Regions from separate parts of the Cupriavidus sp. 09_S30 genome, predicted to be linked through region 1. Evidence: predicted binding sites of a transcription regulator. Region 1 holds the regulator's gene; each other region holds the start of a gene.
What was found. Region 1 encodes FNR, which switches genes on or off when oxygen is low (the NO sensors DNR and NnrR bind a similar motif). Its sites were predicted from a motif close to TTGATNNNNATCAA; they were not measured.
Positions count from the first base shown of each region.

Region 2: the regulator FNR is predicted to act here: its motif matches at 2,617-2,630, upstream of nirK (copper-containing nitrite reductase).
Region 3: the regulator FNR is predicted to act here: its motif matches at 3,970-3,983, upstream of AC1Z3O_RS09835 (universal stress protein).

Region 1 covers NZ_JBXOWI010000001.1:1,125,965-1,131,764, reverse strand. Annotated here, with positions in the region: gene scpB (SMC-Scp complex subunit ScpB) at 1-1,044, opposite strand, end outside; gene AC1Z3O_RS05285 (sulfite exporter TauE/SafE family protein) at 1,645-2,412, opposite strand; gene fnr (fumarate/nitrate reduction transcriptional regulator Fnr) at 2,492-3,217, shown strand; gene AC1Z3O_RS05275 (hypothetical protein) at 3,299-3,544, opposite strand; gene AC1Z3O_RS05270 (hypothetical protein) at 3,541-3,756, opposite strand; gene ccoG (cytochrome c oxidase accessory protein CcoG) at 3,871-5,325, opposite strand; gene ccoP (cytochrome-c oxidase, cbb3-type subunit III) at 5,375-5,800, opposite strand, start outside.
Region 2 covers NZ_JBXOWI010000001.1:1,573,124-1,578,923, reverse strand. Annotated here, with positions in the region: gene AC1Z3O_RS07605 (LysR family transcriptional regulator) at 243-1,115, opposite strand; gene AC1Z3O_RS07600 (alkene reductase) at 1,221-2,294, shown strand; gene nirK (copper-containing nitrite reductase) at 2,751-4,202, shown strand; gene AC1Z3O_RS07590 (formylglycine-generating enzyme family protein) at 4,222-5,010, shown strand; gene AC1Z3O_RS07585 (SCO family protein) at 5,007-5,645, shown strand.
Region 3 covers NZ_JBXOWI010000001.1:2,062,089-2,067,888, reverse strand. Annotated here, with positions in the region: gene AC1Z3O_RS09850 (putative quinol monooxygenase) at 1-173, opposite strand, end outside; gene AC1Z3O_RS09845 (HD-GYP domain-containing protein) at 439-1,686, shown strand; gene AC1Z3O_RS09840 (transcriptional regulator) at 2,530-3,330, shown strand; gene AC1Z3O_RS09835 (universal stress protein) at 3,405-3,860, opposite strand; gene phbB (acetoacetyl-CoA reductase) at 4,034-4,822, opposite strand; gene AC1Z3O_RS09825 (hypothetical protein) at 4,770-5,309, opposite strand; gene AC1Z3O_RS09820 (hypothetical protein) at 5,601-5,800, shown strand, end outside.

The DNA of each region.
Region 1 (5,800 bases):
ACGCTCGTCGCGCGCGTCGCGCTCGCCGTCGGCCAGCGGAAGATCGTTGGCCGGCGCGTCCTGGCCCGCTGGGGCGCTCAGGGGTGCGGCTGCAGAGTCGGCCGGGGGTGGGGATTCGGCGTCGGCGAGCGGGCTGGCACCTTGGTCCGGCGCCCCCGCTTGCCCCGCCTCGGCGCGCAGCGGCTCAGCCGGCTGCACACCTTCCATTGCTTGCGTCTCGGGATGTTGTATTTCTTGTACCTGCTGTATTGCCTGTCGTTGCTCGATGACCTGGATTTCCGCGACCTCCTCAGCGTCCCGCGGCACGGCGGCCAGCACCTCGTCCGCTGCCTGCGCCTCCGGGACGCCCTGCGGCTCGATCGGCTCGGCACCATCTTCCGGCGCCACCTGCTGCGCGTTGGCAGCCTCGCTGGCCGGCGCACCTTCCAGCATGGCCGGCGCGAGTGCCCCGCGCTCCACGTTCACTGCAGCCTGGCCCAGCGCCTCGAAATCGATGTCCTGCTGATCCAGCAGCGCGGCCTGAATCTGCGCCTGCGCATCCTCGAGCTGGGGCAGTTCATCCAGCGTGCGCAGCCCCAGATCGTCCAGGAATGCCTTGGTGGTCGCATACAGGGCCGGCCGACCCGGAACATCGCGGTGACCGATCACTTCGATCCACTCACGGTCCTCGAGCCGCTTGATCACTTCGGTGCTGACCGTGACACCGCGGATCTCCTCGATGTCGCCACGCGTGACGGGCTGCCGGTAAGCGATGATGGCCAGCGTCTCCATGACCGCACGCGAATATTTGGGCGGTTTTTCCGGATTCAGGCGATCCAGGTATTCCCGCATTCCCGGCCGGCTCTGGAAGCGCCAACCGCTGGCCAGGGCCACCAGCTCCACGCCGCGCTGCTGCCAGTCCTGGCGCAGCTCTTCCAGCAGCACACGAATGGTATCGGCGCCCACCTCATCGGCAAACAGGCGGCGCAGGTCGGCAACACGCAAGGGCTCCTGCGCACAGATCAGCGCGGTCTCGAGGACGATTTTCGCCTCTTGGGTATTCATATATGGATGTGTGCAGCCTGTCTTTGCACCTGCCTCCGGCAGACGCCAGAGGTTTCGGGAATTTCGGATTCAGCGAGGCCGAAGCGCCATCGCCATCTCATTGTGCGGCCGGCCGGCATGCCATCCGCATGAAAGCCGCGCGCCCATCTTGTTCTGCTTCGGGTTGCCGGGTCAGTCCGGCGGAGAATTGCCCTGCCGCCGGCATCGGCGCCGACCGTAAGGCCTCTTGCGTCGCGCTGCCCTTCTGGAGCAGCGACATGGCACGAAATGGCTGAACCCTTTCGGCCGCAAGAACGATGCAGTCAACCGCACGGCGTACGCGTTTCCCGCAACACAATGCCAAGCCGGTCTTTTGAACCGGATCTTTTCAACCGGAGTGGCTTGCTGCGAGGGGGCCCGGCCGCCAGGAGCATCCTGCCCGGCAAGGCAATCCGGCCAGCATGTGATGCTGCCCGGCGAGACCGCGGCTGCGCCAGCGCGATACTGCAATTCTGCCGATTGTATGGCATTCCGGGCCGGCGCTGCAACCGCCCCGTCGGTGGGATGCGCCCGCCACTTCGGCCGGCACGAGCCGCATCGGCCACCCACCACGGTGTCGGCTCAGAAGACGACGCAGAAACCGTGCTCGGCGAGGGTGTGCGGCAAGACCGCGGCCCGGGCCAGACCGGCCACGCCGAATGCCGTCACCGCCACGCCGGCGCTGGCGCGCACCCAGGGCCGGCGCGACCACTGCCGCAACAGGCCCGATAGGCCTGACAGCATCAGCAGGTTGGGCAAGGTGCCAAGACCGAACACGCCCATGAGCAAGCCCCCCGACAAAGCGTTGCCCGCAAGCAACGACAAGGCCAGCGCACCATAGACCATGCCGCACGGCACCAGCCCCCACGCCAGGCCGATGCCGAAGCGGCGCAACAGCCGCCCGCGGCCGGCCACGAGCGGCGTGCTGGCCGGCTGGCGCGCGCGTGTGGCGGCGCCCAGCCTTCGCGCGACACCGCCGGCAACCCGCGCCGCCAGCCGCTCCAGAACCGCGAACTGTGGCGTGCGCCCGCCCAGCAGCCAGAGCCCCGACAGCACCAGCATCAGGCTGCCGGCAATGAAGAGCGCGCGCTGCACGGGCAGATAGTCGGCACGCCACGCCCCGGCGCCGACCGCGCCAAGCGCCGCGCCCAGCAACATATAGGTAGAGACGCGGCCCACGTGCATCGCCAGTTGCTCGCACAGCCAGTCGCGTGGCCTGCGCAGCACTGCAACGGGGATGCCCTCGCGCCGCTGCTCGACGGCAAGCGCAATGCCGCCGCACATCGCAGCGCAGTGCACGCCACCCAGCAAGGCCAGCAGAAATACGCTGAAAAACACTGCGACAGTCAACTTTCACTCCCCTTCAGATCGCTACGCACAGTAAAATGCATTTATTGTGCCCTCGCAGCTTACTTAAACAGGCCCCCAATTGCTCAATTCCATTCCCGTCACCGCAATGTCGCCCCGTTGCTCGTCCTGCTCGCTGGGGCATCTGTGCGTACCGGTCGGCATGAATCGCAATGACGTTGAGAAGATCGATTCGCTGGTCAAGGAGCGCGTGCGAGTCCACAAGGGCGAGACCCTCTATCGGCTGGGCGAGCCCCTCAGCGCGGTCTACGCCGTGCGCTTCGGCACGCTGAAGACGCATGTGACGATGGAGGACGGCCGCTCCCAGATCACCGGCTTCCACCTCCCCGGCGAGGTCGTCGGCCTCGACGGCCTGGGCGAGATGCAGCATGCCTCCGATGCCACGGCGCTGGAAGACACCGAGGTCTGCGTGATGCGCTTCCAGGACTTGCAGACACTGTCGGCCGACGTGCCCTCCCTGCAGCAGCAGTTCCTGCGACTGATGAGCAAGGAGATCACGCAGGACCAGGTCATGCTGCTCACGCTGGGCTCGATGCGCGCCGAAGAGCGCCTCGCCGCCTTCCTCGTCAACCTGTCCGAGCGCCTGTCCGAACGCGGCTACTCGTCCACCGAGTTCGTGCTGCGCATGAGCCGCGAGGAAATCGGCAGCTATCTCGGCCTGAAGCTCGAGACGGTCAGCCGGCTGTTCTCCCGTTTCGCCGAAGCCGGCCTGATCCAGATCCGCCAGCGCCACGTCAAGCTGGTCGACGTGCCCGGCATCAAGCAAGTCTACGGCAAGGCCTGCTGAGGCGGCGACCGCCGCAGGCGCGGCAGGCCGCCGCCCGCGGCAAGCCATATCGCGCCACCCGCGGCCGGCGCCCGTCATCGCCTACTCCAGTTCGTCGGTATCGCTCAGGCGGATCGGCATCGTGTAGAGCGTCAACGCGCTAGACAGGGCGCACAACAGCCACGCCAGCAGGAATCCGATCGTATAGACGGCCTCGCGCGAGGCCTCGATGGGCCGGCCGAACAGGCTGAGGTCGCTCGGGTCCACCAGCGAGAACACCACCGCGGTCGCCAGCCCGCCGACCAAGAAGGCCGGCCACAGTACCCACATCAGCCAGCGCGCCCTCATGGCCGCCCCGCTGCCGGCGCCATCGCCGCCCGTTGCGGCCCCTGCCGCTCCACCACCAGGCCATGTTGCTTCACGCCCTCGACGATGGGCTTGTCCGGATGGCTCATGGCCAGCCAGATGGTGAAGCCACAGGCCACCATCGCCGCCAGCGGGCCGCTCATGAGCAGCCACGGCCAGGGTTCCTTCCACCAGGGATTGCTTTGTTGCTTCATCAAGCGGGCCTCCGTAGTCGGTTGTCGGCTGGGTCCTTGCATGGAAACGCTCACTGCTTTCATTCGGCAAGGGCAGTGCTGCCGCCCTTGCCTGTCTGCTACCCCTGCGCGAGGCTACAGGTCGCGCGGCACGATGAAGCTGGTCGACTGGCTGATCTCGACTTCGCGCTCACCCTCGCCCTTCACCGTCACGTTGATCTTGTGCGTGCCCTGGCGCGCCTCCTCGATCGGCACCCGCACGCGAATCGGCAGCAGCCGGTTCGAGGTCGGCGCGATCTCGCCGATGACGCCGTCGTACTCCACCGTCATGTGGCCAAGCTCGGCACTGTCCGCGCGGATGGCGATGCGCATCGGCGACTCGCTGGTGTTGATCACCTGCAGGCGGTAGACGTTCTCGATCCAGCGCCCTTCCACTTCGCGCCCGAGGGCGCCGCGGTCGCGGATGATGTCGACCTTGAGCGGGGTACGCAACATCAGCGACACCGCGAAGCCGGCCAGCAGCGCGAACCAGATCGCTGTGTAGATCATCACGCGCGGACGCAGCAGGCGCGCGCGCGCCGACTTGGCCGTCAGGCCCTTGCGCATCGCGTTCTCGGACGTGTAGCGGATCAGCCCGCGCGGGTACTCCATCTTGTCCATCACCTGGTTGCAGGCATCGATGCAGGCGCCACAGCCGATGCAATCGTACTGCAGCCCGTCGCGGATATCGATGCCGGTCGGGCAGACCTGCACGCAGATGCTGCAGTTGACGCAGTCACCCAGCCCCGCGGCGCGATGGTCGGCCTTGCGCGAACGGCTGCCGCGCGGATCGCCGCGCCCCGTATCGTAGGTGACCACAAAGGTGTCGCGGTCCACCATCACGCTCTGGAAGCGGGCGTACGGGCACATGTACTTGCACACCTGTTCGCGCATGAAGCCGGCGTTGCCCCAGGTGGCGAAGGCGTAGAACAGCATCCAGAAGATCTGCCAGGGCCCCAGCGCCAGGTGCATCACCTCACCGCCGAGTTCGCGGATCGGTGCGAAGTAGCCGATGAAGGTGAAGCCGGTCCACAGCGCCACCAGGATCCACAGCACATGCTTGGTCGCCTTCAGGCGCAGCTTGCGCAAGCTCCATGGATCGCTGTCGAGGCGGATGCGCGCGAAGCGGTCCCCTTCGACATGCCGCTCGATCCACATGAAGATCTCGGTGTAGACCGTCTGCGGGCAAGCGTAGCCGCAGAACAGGCGCCCCGCGATGGCTGTGAACAGGAACAGCGCCAGCGCGGAAATCACCAGCAGCACGCTCAGGTAGATCACATCCTGCGGCCACAGCACCAGCCCGAAGATGTAGAACTTGCGCGCGCCGAGGTCGAACAGCACGGCCTGGCGGCCGTTCCATTGCAGCCACGGCGTGCCGTAGTAGATCAGCTGCGTTAGCAGCACCATCCAGACACGCCAGTTCGAGAAGGCCCCGCTCACCGAGCGGGGGTAGATCTTGCGGCGTACCTCGTACAGCGCCTCGTCAACCGACTCGCCCGAGGCTAACGCCTCGGCCTTGCGGATCAGAGGTTCCATCCCCGGCGTATTCATTACCTAGCTCCAGCGCACGCGCCTTGCGGCGCGGCGCGATGCGAGATCCTCATTGAGAAGCTCCCGCCGTGTTGGACAAGCCCCAGACGTAGGCGCTCAGCATGCGGATGCGCTCAGGCGTCAGGATTTCCTCGTGGGCCGGCATATGGTTGTTGCGGCCCTTCTGGATGCCCTCGACGATCGTGGCTTCCGAACTGCCATAGAGCCACGTGTTGTCGGTCAGGTTGGGCGCGCCCAGCGCCTGGTTGCCCTTGCCGTTCGACCCGTGGCAGGCCGCGCAGGTCGACTTGAAGGTGCTCTCGCCACGCGCGGCCCGGATCGGGTCGGAGGCCAGGCCGGACAGCGATCGCACATACTGCGCCACGTCACCGGCCAGCTTGGCATCGATGACAGCGGCGAACGGCGGCATCACACCGTTGCGCCCCTTGGTGATGGTCTGCTGGATGGTCTCGGGCTCGCCACCGTACAGCCAGTC
Region 2 (5,800 bases), 450 kb from region 1:
GACATACTCACGCGTTGCCAAGGGATGACCTTTCTCCAGTGCTTCGGCCTGTGCTCAAAAACAAGCGCCCCTCCGAAGGCACGCGGGACGTCGCATAACCACAAGAGGACACCGTCGGCCACAGAAAAGTAGTGCACCTTGGGCTACCGACAAGCGCCCTGCCCCAAACTGCAACAGAGCTCCTTGTGGGCTCTGTTTGCATTGCGATGCAAACTCGCCGGCAAACCTATCATCCATGCGAGCTACCGCCCTAATCGCTCCCGCAGGAACTCAATGAAGCGCTGCGTTTTCGCCGGCAGCAACCGGGTTTCGGTGATGGCATAGACAGGCGTCGGCGTGCCGTGCCATGCCGGCATGATGCGCCGCAGCTTCCCGCTGGCCAGATCATCGGCGGCGATTTCCTCAGGCATCAGGATCACGCCCATATCGAGCGTCGCCAGCCGGCGGATCATGCCAACGTTGTTGGCCGTGAACCGGCCACCCACCGACACCGTAACGGTCCGTTTCCCGTCCTGCAGCGTCCACGATCCCGCCTTCAGCATGCCCAAGCACTCATGCCTTGCCAGGTCGGAGGGCTTGGCTGGCTCGCCCGAGCGTTCGAGGTAGCCAGGCGAGGCATAGAGGTAAGGCGTGAGCGAGGCCAACGTGCGTGCGATCAGTTGCGAGCTGTCGGACTCCCCGATGCGGATCGCCACGTCAAACGGTTCGCTGACCAGGTCGACCCGTCGCGCCGCCAGGTCGAAATCGAAGGTGATGCCGGGATAGCGGCCGGCAAACTCCGCGATCAAGGGCGCCAGGTAGGTCACGGAGAAATCCACCGGCAACGATGCGCGCAGCACGCCGCTCGGCTGGGCCAGCATTTCGCCGAGCTGCTCGTGTGCCAGCCGGGCTTCATCGACGATGCGCTTGCAACGCTCGAAATAAATCTGACCCGCCTCGGTCAGTTCGATCTTCCGTGTCGTGCGATGCAGCAAGCGCAGCCCGATCGCCTTCTCCAATCCGCTGATCCGACGCGACAGTGTCGAGTTCGGCATTTCCATCGCCTCCGCGGCACTGCGAAAGCCCTTGGCTTTGACGACCTCGACGAACAAGGCCATGTCATTCAGCAGTTCCATGCAAATTGCTCCATGAAGGGATCAATATTATCCAAATTACCATATTTATCCCGCACATGGATCGCGCGATGATGCTCTCGTCCCTCCCAATCAAGGAAGTTCATCGTGAGCAAACTGTTCGATCCCATCCGCGTCGGCCGCTACACCCTGCAGAACCGTCTGGTGATGGCCCCAATGACTCGCAGCCGTGCCCAGCACGACGGCACGCCGGGAGAACTGGCCGCCGAGTACTACGCTCAGCGCGCCAGCATTGGCCTGATTGTTACTGAAGGCGCCCAGCCCTCAGATGATGGGCAGGGTTACTTGACCACGCCTGGCATTTACACCGACGCGCATGTCGCCGGATGGAAGAAGACTACCGATGCCGTGCATGCCAGGGGCGGCCGCCTCTTTATCCAGTTCATGCATGCCGGGCGCATGTTCCACCCCGACAACACACCGCATCATCGCCAAGGCGTCGCGCCGTCGGCGATCGCGCCGGGCGCATCGATGTTCACGGCCAAGGGCATGCAGGAGATTCCCGCGCCACGCGCCCTGTCGACCGAGGAGGTGCGCCAGACCGTCCAGGATTTCCGCTACGCGGCCCGCCGCGCGATCGAGGCCGGAGCCGATGGCGTCGAAATCCATGGCGCCAACGCCTACCTGGTCCATCAGTTCTTCGCCCCGAGCGCGAACGCACGCACCGATGAATACGGTGGTTCGATCGAGAACCGCGCCCGCTTCGCCATCGAAGTCGCCAGCGCGATTGCTGAAGAGATCGGCGCGGACCGCACCGCAATCCGGCTCTCGCCGGGCACGACGATCTGGGGCATCGACGAAGGTGCCGAAGGGCCGGACCTGTACCGCTACCTGGTCGCCGAACTCGACAAGCTGGGGCTGGCCTACCTGCACGTCATGCACCAAGGCAACGAAGCGCTGCTGGCCGACATCCGCAAGCTCTGGCAGGGCACGCTGATTCTGAACCGGCCGGGCCGCCCGCGTGAGCAAGTTGGGGCCGACCTGGCGACGGGGCTGGCCGACCTGGAGGCCTATGGCCAGATGATCCTTGCGAACCCGGACTTCGTCGCCCGCCTGAAGAGCAGCGCGCCGATGAACGAGGCGGACCGCAACGCCTTCTACGGCGGTACGGCGCAGGGCTACACAGACTATCCGACCCTGAGCGAAGCCCAGGGTGCCTGAGACGAACGTCATGCCTGTCATTGCCCCGCTGCAGCGCGCCCACCACGGCAGCCACTTCCCCGCTTATGGCCTGCAGCGGCGTGGCAGAGGTCAGCAAGACTGTCCATTCGCTGCAGATCTTCGTCAACCTTGCTCGGAAGCGACAGAACATCGCGCCGTTTGCACTGATGCTTGAGCCGCAGGACGTTGGCCGACGAGCGCCTTCCGGGCGAGGTCGTCGTTGGCGCGTTGCGACCTAAATAATCTGTCCCGCTTGCTGCCCAATATTGGTCCTCTAATCCGACCGATCCAAACCGTTTCACAGATCGAACATCGCAATCACTTGACGCAAAACAAAATCCAAGGTTTGCCGAGACCATATCCTCAGAGCATCAATGGCACCATCGCACCCCGGGAGGATCAATCATGGCAACCAGATACAAAGCTGCCGTCAAACTGCTGGCTGTAGCTGGATTAATGCTCTGCGTGTCGTTTCCGACGGCGCCCGCCTTCTCCGCGGCGGGGGCGCCTGCAAAATCGGCCGGTGACCTCGGCCCGCCGCAGGGCGCACCAATCAAGGCACAACTCACCAGCCCACCTTTCGTTCCGCCCCCAATCACCCGTAAATATCCCGCGAAGGTGATCGTTGATCTTGAAGTGGTCGAAAAGGTGATGCCGATATCGGAAGGTGTGAACTACACCTTCTGGACATTCGGCGGCACTGTACCCGGTAGCTTCATTCGGGTGCGTCAGGGCGATACGGTCGAGTTCCACCTGAAGAACGATCCGACCAGCAAGATGCCGCACAACATCGACCTGCACGGGGTGACCGGCCCGGGCGGCGGCGCCGCGTCGAGCTTCACCGCGCCTGGCCACGAATCCCAGTTCACCTTCAAGGCGCTCAATGAGGGCCTGTATGTCTATCACTGCGCCACCGCGCCGGTGGGCATGCACGTCGCCAACGGCATGTACGGGCTGATCCTGGTCGAGCCGCCGCAAGGCTTGCCAAAGGTGGATCGCGAATACTACGTCATGCAGGGTGATTTCTATACGACGGGCAAGTACCGGGAAAAGGGTAACCAGCCGTTCGACATGGAAAAGGCGATCGATGAGAAGCCCACCTACGTGGTCTTCAATGGCGCGGAGGGCGCTCTCGCTGGCGATAAAGCCCTCAAGGCTAATACCAATGAGAAGATCCGGCTTTTCGTCGGCAATGGCGGCCCGAATCTGGTATCCAGCTTCCATGTGATCGGGGCCATCTTCGATAAGGTGCGCTTCGAGGGCGGCACGCATATGCAGGAGAATGTGCAAACCACACTCATCCCGGCCGGCGGCGCTGCCATCATCGAATTCAAGACCAAGGTGCCGGGCAGCTATCCGCTGGTCGATCACTCGATCTTCCGTGCTTTCAACAAGGGGGCACTGGCGATCATGAAAGTCGACGGCCCGGAGGACAAGGCGATCTATTCCGGCAAAGAGCTTGACTCGGTGTACCTGGGAGATCGCGCCCAACCGAACCTTGCCGCCGTAGCAGTCGCCGCAAAGGCTGCCGCCGCCGGTGAGCTTACAGTTGCAGAACAGGTCAAGGCCGGTGGGGCACTGTTCCTTGGCACGTGCTCGGTCTGCCACCAAGGCAATGGCGAAGGTCTGCCGGGTGTATTTCCCCCACTTGCCAAGTCTGACTTCCTGAACGCTGACCACGCTCGCGCCATTGACGTCGTGTTGCGCGGCTTGTCTGGCAAGGTGGCTGTCAACGGCACGGAATATAACTCGGTCATGCCGGCGATGAACCAGCTCAATGACGACGAGGTCGCCAACATCCTGACCTATGTCCTGAACAGTTGGGACAACAAGGGTGGCCGCATCAAGGCCGAAGAGGTCAAGGCATCTCGCGCCAAGGCTGCGCCAGCGGTTGCAGTGGGCCACTGACATAGGACGCACCCAGTATATGAACGTCCCCCGCATCAAGGCGTCGGCATTGCTGCTGCTCTCCGTAGCGATCGGCAATGCTCAAGCCGCCAGCTATGTGCCAGTTCCGGCGGGGGCGTTCATCAGCGTGTTGGACAAAGGCGCCAACCTGCCGCAGACAAGGGTGGCGTCATTCGCGTTGCGAGAAACGCCAGTCACCAACGATGAATTCCGTGCCTTTGTCGCAGCCCATCCGGAATGGCAACGTGGTCGCGCACCGGCAGCTTTCGTGGATCCCAGCTATCTTCACCAGTGGCAGTCCCCCTCTTCCCCCGGACCGGCCCTCGCCAGTAAGCAGCCCGTGACCAGTGTCAGTTGGTTCGCGGCACAGGCATTCTGTGAAAGCGAAGGAGCACGTCTGCCAACCTGGGAGGAATGGGAGTTTGTCGCGGCTGCTGATGAAACCCATGCGGATGCCCGACGGGATCCGGAATGGCGGGCTCGCATACTCGCCTGGTACGCCCAGTCCTCCAGCGCCCCGCTACCCCCTGTCGGTGGCCCGGCAAACTACTACGGCGTGCGCGATATGCACGGGTTGGTATGGGAATGGGTCGACGATTTCAACGCCCTGATGGTATCGGCAGATAGCCGCAATCAGGGCGATCCGGACAAGCTGCAGTTCTGCGGCGCAGGAGCGATCAGCCTCCAGGACCGCGAGAACTATGCGGTGCTCATGCGCATTGCACTGCTATCTTCGCTCAACGCGGTGGACACCACCAACAACCTCGGGTTCCGCTGCGCGCGCCCCATATCAGGAGCAAACAAATGATGTTGCCAATGAAACGATATGCTTCGGTGGCGCTTCTTCTGGCACTCCTTGGCGTTGCCTCGTTGCATCCGGCCGAAGCCGCCAGCCCGAAAGCTGACAGCCCGGCCACCGCGGCGAATGCGCTTCCGAGCCAGTCCATCTACCATCTGCCGGTCTCCTTCGTTGACCAGGACGGCAACACCTTCGACCTGGCCTCGCGGCGAGGCAAGCCGATGGTCGTCAGCATGTTCTACACATCATGCCAGTTCGTGTGTCCAATGCTGATCGAAACCGTCCAGCTCATCGGCCAAAAGCTGACGGCAGAGGAACGCGCCCAGTTGAAGACGCTCCTGGTCACCTTCGATCCGGCACATGACAACGTCGCGGCACTGAAGGGGATTGCGGACAAGCGCAATCTGGACGGCGCTCATTGGACGCTCGCTCGAACAGATGCATCCAGCGTGAGAAAGCTGGCGGCGTCCCTGGGAATTCAGTATCGCCAGTTACCGGATGGGGATTTCAATCACAGCACAGTGCTCATCCTGCTCGATGAGCAAGGGCGCATCGTTGGCCGAACGAACAAGATGGGAGGCATCGATCCCGCTTTCGTGACGCTGGTAAAGAAGACGCTGCGCGAGCAGAATCACGGTTCCTGAGCGATCAAGTTGGCACGCCAACTGTTCTGTTCTCCTCTCCATCCGCAAAAGCGCGAACAGATCACCAGGCCGCTCATGATGGAGCAGAAGCGCCTCATTCTGCGAATCGTGGGCGCATTTTCCCCGCGCCGTGCTGCTCCCCCGGAGCGGCCAGG
Region 3 (5,800 bases), 940 kb from region 1:
ACCATGTAGAGCACGAACACCTCGCGGTCCTCGGCATCCTGGCCGACGTGGTAGCGCAGGCAGCCCGGCTCGTTGGCGCCGCGCGTACGCATTGCAGTGAGCTTGTCGATCAGCCGGTCACGGCGGTTGGTCTTGGCACGAGCGATACCGACGAGCGTATACGTTTCGGACATGGTGGACCAGCGTGCTTATGCAAACTCAGGGCGCGCCATTGTAGCGCTGCCGCGGCGCGCCGTCGCGAATGCCCGAGACCGGCGGGCGGAAATTGCCGGCCGCCTTGACAAGCCGGCCGGCCAGGGTTCCCGGGAGGGCGGGGGCTCAGTCGACAGTGATGCCTGCCTGCTTTCCAGCCGCGCGACGCCGCTAAAGTCGGCGCGCGCGCGTCCGATATCCGAAACCGGCACACTGAAACAATGGCTCAGCCATGGGGGAGAGCGCATGCTGAAGCGGATCGGGGCGGAACAATTGCGGATCGGGATGTTTGTCGCCAGGCTGGGCGGTCCTTGGCTCAATCATCCGTTCTGGCGCTCGCGCTTCCTGATCACGGAGGAAGATCAGATCCGGCAGATCGTCGAGGCGCGCGTGGGTGAGGTCTGGATCGATATCCTCAAGGGCCGCAACGTCGCGATGCCCGAAACATCGCAGCCGCAGCCCGCTGCGCCGACCGCCGCGGAGGTGCGCCAGTCGGTGCCCCTGGAAACGGAGCTGGTCCTTGCACGCGAGGTCCTGGCCAACGGCAGATCGGTGGTGGGATCGATGTTCTCCGCGGCCCGCATGGGCAAGGCACTGGATATGGGGGGCGCGCTGCTGCTGGTGGATTCGGCGTCCAGCTCGCTGTCTCGCCATGCCCAGGCCTTGATCGCGCTCGCCAGGCTCAAGACCCGGCAGGACTACACCTACCTGCACGCCTTTGCTGTCTGCGCACTGATGATCGCCACCGGCCGCGTGCTCGGGCTGCCGGATGCAGAGGTGCGCCAGCTTGGACTGGGCGGCCTGGTGCACGATATCGGCAAGGTTGCCATTCCCGACGCCGTGCTGAACAAAGCCGCCGCAATGACGACGGCCGAAGCGGAGGCGATGCGGCGCCATCCGTCGGCCGGGTACCGCATCCTCAACGAGGCGCGGCTCTATACGCATATTCCGCTCGATGTCTGCATGCATCACCACGAGCGCATCGACGGGCGCGGCTATCCCTTCGGCCTGGCGGGGCATGAGATCAGCCTCCACGCCAAGATTGCTGCCGTGTGCGACACCTATGATTCCCTGACCTCCAACCACCCGGGTCATCAGGCGTGGTCGCCGGCGCGCGCCATGGAGTACATCGCCGTGCGGGTGGACACCCTGTTCGACCGCACGGTCTTCCAGGCGTTTTCGCGGTCGCTCGGGATCTATCCGCTCGGCACGGTGCTGCGGCTGCGCTCGAACCGCCTCGCGGTGGTGTGCGAGCAGAATCCCGAGGCGCCGCTGCAGCCGGGCGCCATCGCCTTCCACTCGATCGCCGACGCCGCGCCGGTCGTTCCGGTGCGTGTCGACCTCGACGAGGAAAACGACAGCGTGGTGGCCTTCGAGAACGCACGCGACTGGGGCTATTCGGATGAACAGCTTCTGGCGCTGTGCGCCGATTCGAATCCCGCCGCCGGCGGCGCGCTGTCTTTCGACCCGGGCGAGGCCGCCGCGCAAGGCTAGGGGCGCGGCCCTGCGACCGGAGGCCAGCGGCGCCGCTCGCGGGGCTTGCCCGTCTAGGCATTGATCGCATTGGTCGGAGTCAGGACGCAGCAATGTGCTGCGTTTCTCATAATCCGTGCAATGGGATAACCCCATTTGAACCTTCCCTACCAAAGCGTGGCACCCACTGAAGCGGGGTAACGTCGACTCGCCCTCCCATTCAATAATCCACTCCAGCAAGCGTTGACCCCTTGCTACTTCCCGGTAGGGTGTAGGCACTCCCCGCGCCTACACCCTCTTTTTCTTGGTGGCGGTATTGGTGTCGGCAACGGCGCCGGTAATGATCGCTCCAGCAGACAATACCGGGAGCCCCTGCCAAACGATGGGAAAGGGGATTACTCAAGAAATTCCCTCCGGCTGTTTATCCTACGCCAGAGGAAAACGCTCACCGATGCTGTTCCCCCAAAAGAGGGGAGCGATGGAATGATTTCTCGCGGAGAATCATCGGCCGGCGAGCAAGTGTGTCGCGCAAGCGCTATCAGCCGATTCGGATTCTGGCCAGGTCAATGCGGCTGCCGGAGGCCGCGGGACCAGGTTTCCGTGGGATCCACTGATCCGGCTTGACAGGCTCCACGCTGTTCTCAGCGCGGGCGAAGGAACATCGGGCCTGGCCAAGCGCTGCCCCGCCAAGGCGCGGGCGGATGGCGCGGACATTGGGATTGCCGGTGTATTGCTGCTCCTCGTTGTCGTCTTTCTACCGATAGTTGTACCGATGCATTTGCGGGTCTCTCACCGCCCGCGATACGGCTTGTGGCAAACCACCTCGATGCGTGGGCATCTCATATTCCACCAAGCGGTAAAGGTATGGAAATAGAACAAAAAACAATATTTACAGGTGAGCAGCTGGATACGTATTTCGCCTCTTACATCGGAATGGAGGGCGGAAATCCCGCATCGGCAGTGTGGTTTTGCGACAATTCTCCGCATCCCTGGAGGGAATCGCTTCTGGCGCCGCTGGCGCCGCAGCGGCATCCCCGTTCATGGGATAAAGCCTTTCGCCAGGCAAATCGCGAAGCGATGGGCCGCTGGCAATCGCATCAGAAGGTGGCACGCATCATGGCGGCCGCCTGCGCCGAAACCTGCGGGCATTCGCTGGCACACTGCGACTGGCAGGACTATTACGCAAATCATTTGTACGCGCCGGGCGGTGCGGAATTCAAGATGAGCCTGTTTCCGCTGCCAGCGCATATGATCGGCGACATGCCCTGGTCAAAGGCATTGCGCGGCCAGCCGCAGCTGGTACCCAAGCAGAACTACCTGGAGCGTTGCCGAAATGGGCCGCGCTTCCGCTTCATCGCCCATATCCGGAAGTACTGGAAGCCGAAGCTCGTCGTCTGCCTGGGCGAGCGCCACAGTGAGGACTATATCCGGGCCTTCGGCCTGGAACGGGCAAGGGCCCGGGAATACGTGCTGCAACCGGCCGACCTGCCCAAGACGCTGCAACTGCTGGAAACGGACGATACGACCTGGGTCATCTGCCCGGCACTGGCAGGCGCCAGCGGCCTGACCTCGGACGTGCTGCTCGAGGCGATGGGACGTTACCTGGCGCGCTGGCTGGAGCCGGAGGACTTCCCGCACGGACGGGCGCAGTCCGCCCCGCAGTAGGCAGCGCCGTCCCCGCCGCGGCCCCTGCGGTCAGGCGGGGGAGTGCGGGGTGCCAAGGCGCCCCGCGATGGGGATCAGTCCTTGGCCTCGCTGCGGATCAGCAGCACGGGCTTGTTGCTCTTGTGAATCACGCCCTCCGCCACGCTGCCCATGACCAGGCGCTTCACGCCGCGCCGGCCGTGGGTGCCCAGCACGAGCAGGTCGGCATTCCAGCGATCGGCCTCGGCCATGATGGTGTCGGAAATCAGGCCGGGCCCGACCGGCTTGTCGATCAGCTTGGTCGTGTGGCGCACGCCTTCGGCGGCAAGGCGCGATGCAGCCGCGGAGAGCGCCTCGTTACCGGCCGCCATGATGCTCTCAATGATCTTGGACGGATCGAAATAGCCGACGCTGAAGAACAGGTCGCTGTTGTCGGCGATGAAGACGGCTTCCACCTCCGCGCCGGTGGCTTTGGCGACCGCGATGGCCTGGCTCAGGGCCAGATCGGAAGAACGGCTGCCGTCGATGGCGAGCAGGATGCGCTGGTACATGGCGTGTCTCCGGGAAGCGATAGGTAAGGGGATGGGGGAACCGGGCGACCGTGCGCCCGGGCCGGAAGGTGAAAGTGCTTCCAGCCTATGTGATTGCGCGGCCGCCGCCTTGATTCGGATCAAGGCCCTTCAAGACGGCGGGCGCCCGGTGCCGCGCGGGCGGCATGCGCTGCTTACTGCATGTGCTGGCCGCCATTGATCGCGATATTCGCCCCGGTGACGAATGCGGCGTCGTTCGAGCACAGATAGGCGATCAGTGCGGCCACTTCGTCCGGCCGGCCCAGGCGTCCGACCGGTATCTGCGGCAGGATCTTGGTCTGGAGGATGTCGGCCGGCACATCGGTGACCATCTTCGTGGCCAGGTAGCCGGGCGAAACCGTGTTGACGGTGACTCCCTTGCTCGCGAGTTCCAGCGCCAGTGCCTTGGTGAAACCGTGCATCCCGGCCTTCGCCGCCGCATAGTTGGCCTGGCCGAAGGCGCCCTTGGAGCCGTTGACCGAGGAAATATTGATGATCCGTCCCCAGCCGCGCGCGCTCATGCTTTCGGCGAAGGGCTTGGTCATATTGAAGACCGAGTCCAGGTCGGTGCGCAGCACCTCGTCCCAATCGTGCTTTTCCATCCGCTTGAAGGTGCGGTCGCGCGTGATGCCGGCATTGTTGATCAGGATGTCGACCGGGCCGACCTGATCCACGATCCGCGCCGCGCAGTGCTGGCAAGAGTCGAAGTCAGCCACGTCGACGCCGAAGGCAGCGAACTCGCGGCCCTGGGCCCGCTGCCCGTCCAACCAGGCCTGCACGTGGTCGTTGCCCGGTGAATGTGTGACCGCGACGCGATGGCCCGCCGCGTGCAGGCGTGCGGCGATTGCCTCGCCCAGTCCGCCCATGCCTCCCGTGACAAGGGCAATGCGCTCATTCGCCACGCCGGGTCCTCCCTCGCTCGGTAGACTGCGCAGCAGACGCATCGTGCGTGCCGGCCGCCTTGGCGCCGCCGCCCATCGGTGCCAGGAAGGCATTGGCCAGCACCGAGTTGAACTGGCCGAAGCGATCGAAGAGTTCCTGCATCGAGGGCGGCGTCACACCCTGCACGCCGGCGCCGCTTGCCGCGGCATTGCCCTGCAGCTTCTGCCAAGTCTCGCCTGCCTCGCGCATCTGCTCCGCAAGCGCCGTCTGGTTGTGGCTCGCCATCGCGGTGCAGGCTTCGCACAGGCGGGTGTACTGCTCGGTCTGCTGGCGCAGCAGCGCGGCCGGCAAGGCTGCCAGGTCGACCATGCTGCTGGCATGGGCCACCTCGCTGAAGATCTCCTTGGTGCCGGCAACGGCCTGGTCGACCGCCTTGAGCTGCATCGACAACAAGCGCTGCTGGCGCTCGAGCATCAACATGGTGCCGCGCAGCGCGGCTTCCATGCCGGCGCGGAATACTTCCAGGGGGATGTCGTTGGGATTTGCCATGGAATGCCTCCTTGTTTGCGGGGGGCCGGCCGGTCGTGCCGCGGCGCCACGCGTACCGGCAAGGCCGGGGACGGGCACCGCTGCGATGGCGCGGGCAATGCGATGTAGGAATGAATCATTCTAGGCACTGGCTGCCGCAATGGCTTGATGCGGGTCAAGTTCGAGGCCGCCGGCGGGCAGGAATCAGCGCCTGATCGAGCGTTTGATCGGGCGTCTGTGCGGCAGCGCACAGAAGAGGGCGCCGAACCGGCGCAGATTGAGCGGCGTACAAGGTCCCTCGCGGAGACCCCAATGCGCGCCCACCTTTCCGTCCCGCTCCTCGTCGCGGCATGCCTGGCCGCCGGCTGCAACACGGCGCCGATTCCGCCTGGCAAGCCAGTCGATATTCCCACGGCTTTGGCGCAGGTGGCCGAAGGCCTGTGCGTGTTCAAGCGGGATCTGGCGGAGAAGAAGCAATACCAGGGCATTGCGCTTGATTCGATCACCGTGGA